DNA from 2 places in the Gilliamella sp. B14384G10 genome. Region 1 is predicted to be linked to the other one. Evidence: riboswitches for the same ligand, from Rfam matches in the RefSeq annotation. Region 1 holds a riboswitch; the other holds the start of a gene.

Region 1 (2,212 bases):
TCTTCCGGTGTAAATTCTAGCGATTTATCAATGATATTAATTTGCTTATAAGCATCGGGTAGATCGGTTTTAATAATTGGATACATCACATTTTTTTCAGCAAATTGCCGTTGTATCTCAGGTGTTAGTAAGTAACGTAAAAATTGTCGAGCTAAATCGACTTCTTGGCTATATTTAATGATGCCAGCCACTTCGACTTGGCGATAGTGACCTTCATCAAAAATCGCGGCTGCGTAGCTATGATTATTTTCATTAATAATATGTGCTATCGGCGATGTGCTATAACTTAATACCAAATCAGCCTCATCTTTTAAGAACATACCATAAGCTTCACTCCAACCCTTGGTTACTGTGACCGTATGTTTAGCCACTTGTTGCCATGCATTTGCCACCTCGTCACCATAGACCTTTTTCATCCAAAACAAAAAACCTAATCCTGGAGTACTGGTTCTTGGATCTTGATAAATGATTTTCCAATTAGCTTTGTTTTCGATCAATTCATGTAATGAATGAGGAGGATTTTTAATTTTATCTTGATTATAGATAAAAGCGAAATAGCCAAAATCATAAGGAATAAAACTATCATCCCACCAATCGGTATTGAGATTATCGGGTTTACTAATTTGATGCGGAATTAAGATATCCGCTTGCTTGGCTTGTGCTAATAGGTTGTTATCTAATCCTAAAATAACATCAGCATTTGTTTTGTCGCCTTCGAGGCGAATGCGATTTAAAACAGATACGCCATCTCCCAATGTGACAACATCAAGTTGGCAATGACATTGCGCTTCGAAGCCTTTTTTAATTGTTTCACCCGGCCCCCACTGTGACATAAATGAATTGTAACTATAAACGGTTAGAGTTGGTTGTTGTGCATTAGCTAGATGACTAAATAGTAAAAATGAAAATATAACAGATAGTAAAAAGTTTTTACGAAACATTTTGCCTCCAAAGTAATGTGTAAAAGACAAAAGGTTTGAGCAGATATAATAACTCAAATCCCTCCGCTGGCATTATCCAGTTCAGGTTCGACGAGTTATGTCAGTTTTTCTGACACTCTCAGCCCTTCAGGGCACCCCGTTGAGAACGATGAGTAGTTTAGTGATAGCAAATAGAATTGTAAACAGGCGATGTGTTGATAAATACAAATTTAGACAAATTAAAACAAGGTAAGATTACAGGCAATCAGTGACAATTGTTGTGTTTGTCGGTATTATATGCCTCATTTTATGATTATTGATTAGGTACAATGTGAACATTCAACAACTATTAACGCAACGAGTTTCGCAAGCAATGATTATGGCTGGTGCAGATAAAAACTGTGATGCTTTAATCAAGCAATCAGCCAAAGTTCAATTTGGTGACTATCAAGCAAATGGTATCATGGCTACCGCTAAAAAATTGGCTATGCCACCACGCGCATTGGCAGAAAAAGTATTACAACATCTGGATATTGAAGATATTGCCGATAAAGTAGAAATTGCTGGACCGGGTTTTATTAATATCTTTTTAAAAAATAGTTGGATTGCCGAGCAGAACGAAGTAGCATTAAGTAGCGATAAATTGAATATCACCTTACCGGCTAAACCACAAACTATTGTGGTTGATTACTCAGCACCAAACGTAGCAAAAGAGATGCATGTTGGTCATTTACGCTCAACGATTATTGGTGATGCGAGTGTTAGAGTCTTAAATTTTCTTGGCCACAATGTGATTCGAGCTAATCACGTTGGTGATTGGGGAACCCAATTTGGTATGTTAATCGCTTACCTTGAAAAAATGCAAAACGAACAGGCCAACGATATGGATCTATCGGATCTAGAATCTTTTTATCGTGCAGCAAAAAAACATTATGACGAAGATGAAGTCTTTGCTGAAAAAGCCCGTAATTATGTCGTTAAGCTTCAAGGCGGTGATGAGTATTGCCGTGAAATGTGGCGAAAACTGGTTGATATTACCATGACGCAAAATATTGCCACATATAAACGACTCAATGTCACACTTTCACTAGAAGATACCATGGGTGAAAGTATCTATAACAGTATGCTTCCGGGCATTGTTGCCGATCTTAAACAGAAAAAATTAGCCGTTGAAAGTGAAGGCGCTATCGTTGTGTTTTTAGATGAGTATAAAAATAAAGAAGGCGAACCAATGGGTGTTATCATCCAAAAACGAGATGGTGGTTATCTTTATGCAACAACCGATATTGCCT
Region 2 (2,212 bases), on a different contig from region 1:
CGGCAGGGCATTGTTTCGCTTTAACCAGTTCTTTCAATTGATTAATGCCAGTCGCAGCTGCGGCATCCTTTTTGGTTGCGGTTGGATAGATAGGCCCTATGCCAAGATAATCGACTAAATGCCACGGAACATTCTCTAGTTGTGATTGATTTGAAACTGAAAGTCCTAACCATTTGTCTCTGCCAATTAAGCGTCGAGTAACGTCGACCGGTAGATCGCTTTGTCCTATATGCACACCATCGGCATCAATGGCTAAAGCAATATCAACATGGTCATTGATAAATAGCGGAACTTGGGTACTGCTTAACACTTCTTTGAGCGCTTGTGCGGCGTCATACCAATTTTTACCAGAGTATTCTTGTTCTGAACGTAGTTGCACTGCGGTAACACCATTCTCAACGGCAATTTTGGTAGTAGTGACCATGCCATCTATACCGCCACATAATAACGGATCCAGGACTAAATAGAGAGTTAAATCAAGTTGCTTTTTCATCAAACATCCTTATTTTTAGTTTTGATTGAATCGTGAAAGATGATCAATAACCGCAATGGCGAAACTACCTAACCCTTGCTGTTTATTAGCGAGCTGTCCTGCTTTTTTCATCATAAAACAAGCTGTTGCGGTAGCGGTTAAACGATCACTAGAGGTTGCAATAAATGCTGCTACCATCGCAGATAATGAACAGCCGGTGCCGGTTACTCTAGTTAAAGCGATATCGCCACCGACAATGCTATAAATTTGTTGACCATCTGTGACATAGTCTATCTCACCTGTTATTGCGACAATGGTTTGATATTTTTGTGCTAATAGTATTGCTGCATTTAATGCAGAATCGGTAGAATCAAGTCCATCAGGCCCTTTCGATGATGATTGTTGACCACTCAATGCGAGAATTTCAGAGGCATTTCCTCGAATAACACTCGGTCTAAAAGTTATCAATTGTTTGGCAATTTCAGTGCGATATTTAAGTGCCGCACCAACCGCTACAGGATCCAGTACCCATGGTGTCTGTGTTTGTTCAGCTTTTGCTGCAGCTAACAACATACTATTTGCGCTGTGCTCATCAATGGTACCAATATTAATTAATAAACTACTGGCAATAGTTACAAAGTCTTCAACTTCTTGTTTAGCAACGACCATTGCTGGTGAAGCTCCAATGGCTAATAAGACATTAGCGGTAAAATTCTGTACGACATCATTGGTAATGCAATGGACTAACGGTCGTTGTTGTTTAACTTGCTCAATAAAGGGAATGGCATCATTATTTTGAAATAACTGAATGGTAGACATATTCTTTCCTTATTTATTATTGATATTAAGGGAAGAATGTGTCAAAACGGATAATTAAGACGAAGACTTCCCTACGCTGGTATGAGCCAGATCAGGTTCAACGGGTAAAATCTCAGTTTTTTGTAGTAACAAAAAACACCCCGAGTCAAAAAACAATTAATAAAAACAGTTTTATTATGTACTGAGTTTATATTTTATACAAGCTATTGTAATAATCTTTCGATATCGCTAATAGATCGTCTATCTGGTAAGAAAATGATTAAGTGATCACCATCTTCGATCATTAAATCGGTATTAACAATAATCACATCTTCACCACGCACCACAGCACCAATAGTTGCCCCTGAAGGTAATTTTAGACTGTTAATATTTTTACCTACTAATTTAGAATTTTCAGTATCACCACGAACAATCACTTCGACAATTTCCGATTCACCCTGCCGTAGTGAGACAACTTTTACTACGCCATTTTGCCTTACATGACTAAGTAATTCTGAAATAGTGGCATGTTGTGGTGAAATGGCAATATCAATTACGCTATCGTTAATTAACTCTAAATAAGCTTGTCGTTGAATAAGTACGATGACTTTTTTTGCTCCCATCCTTTTGGCAAGCATTGATGACATAATATTCGATTCATCATCACTCGTCACTGCAACAAAAAGATCGGTAAGTTCGACTTGTTCTTGCGATAAGAGTTCTTGATCCGATGATTCACCATGTAATACGGTCGTATTAACTAACTGCTCGGCAATTAGTTCTGCTTTTTCGGCATTACGTTCAATCAATTTAACTTGATAATCGTTTTCTAATCGCTTAGCTAAAGCAACAGCAATGCCGCCGCCACCACTAATGATTATTCGTTTATAAGGCTTTTCTAACCGTTGTAATTCACTGGTTACCGCTTTGATGTTAAGCGGT

Evidence for each region. Region 1 has a riboswitch for thiamine pyrophosphate ahead of thiB (thiamine ABC transporter substrate binding subunit). Riboswitches for the same ligand answer to the same signal wherever they lie in the genome.
Region 2: linked by a shared signal. The riboswitch ahead of thiM (hydroxyethylthiazole kinase) and the one ahead of thiB (thiamine ABC transporter substrate binding subunit) in region 1 are both predicted to bind thiamine pyrophosphate.

What each region holds. Positions count from the first base shown of each region.
Region 1 covers NZ_JACFQA010000001.1:301,571-303,782, forward strand. Annotated here, with positions in the region: gene thiB (thiamine ABC transporter substrate binding subunit) at 1-941, opposite strand, end outside; TPP riboswitch at 982-1,090, opposite strand; gene argS (arginine--tRNA ligase) at 1,252-2,212, shown strand, end outside.
Region 2 covers NZ_JACFQA010000002.1:886,800-889,011, reverse strand. Annotated here, with positions in the region: gene thiE (thiamine phosphate synthase) at 1-493, opposite strand, end outside; gene thiM (hydroxyethylthiazole kinase) at 509-1,282, opposite strand; TPP riboswitch at 1,343-1,444, opposite strand; gene trkA (Trk system potassium transporter TrkA) at 1,495-2,212, opposite strand, start outside.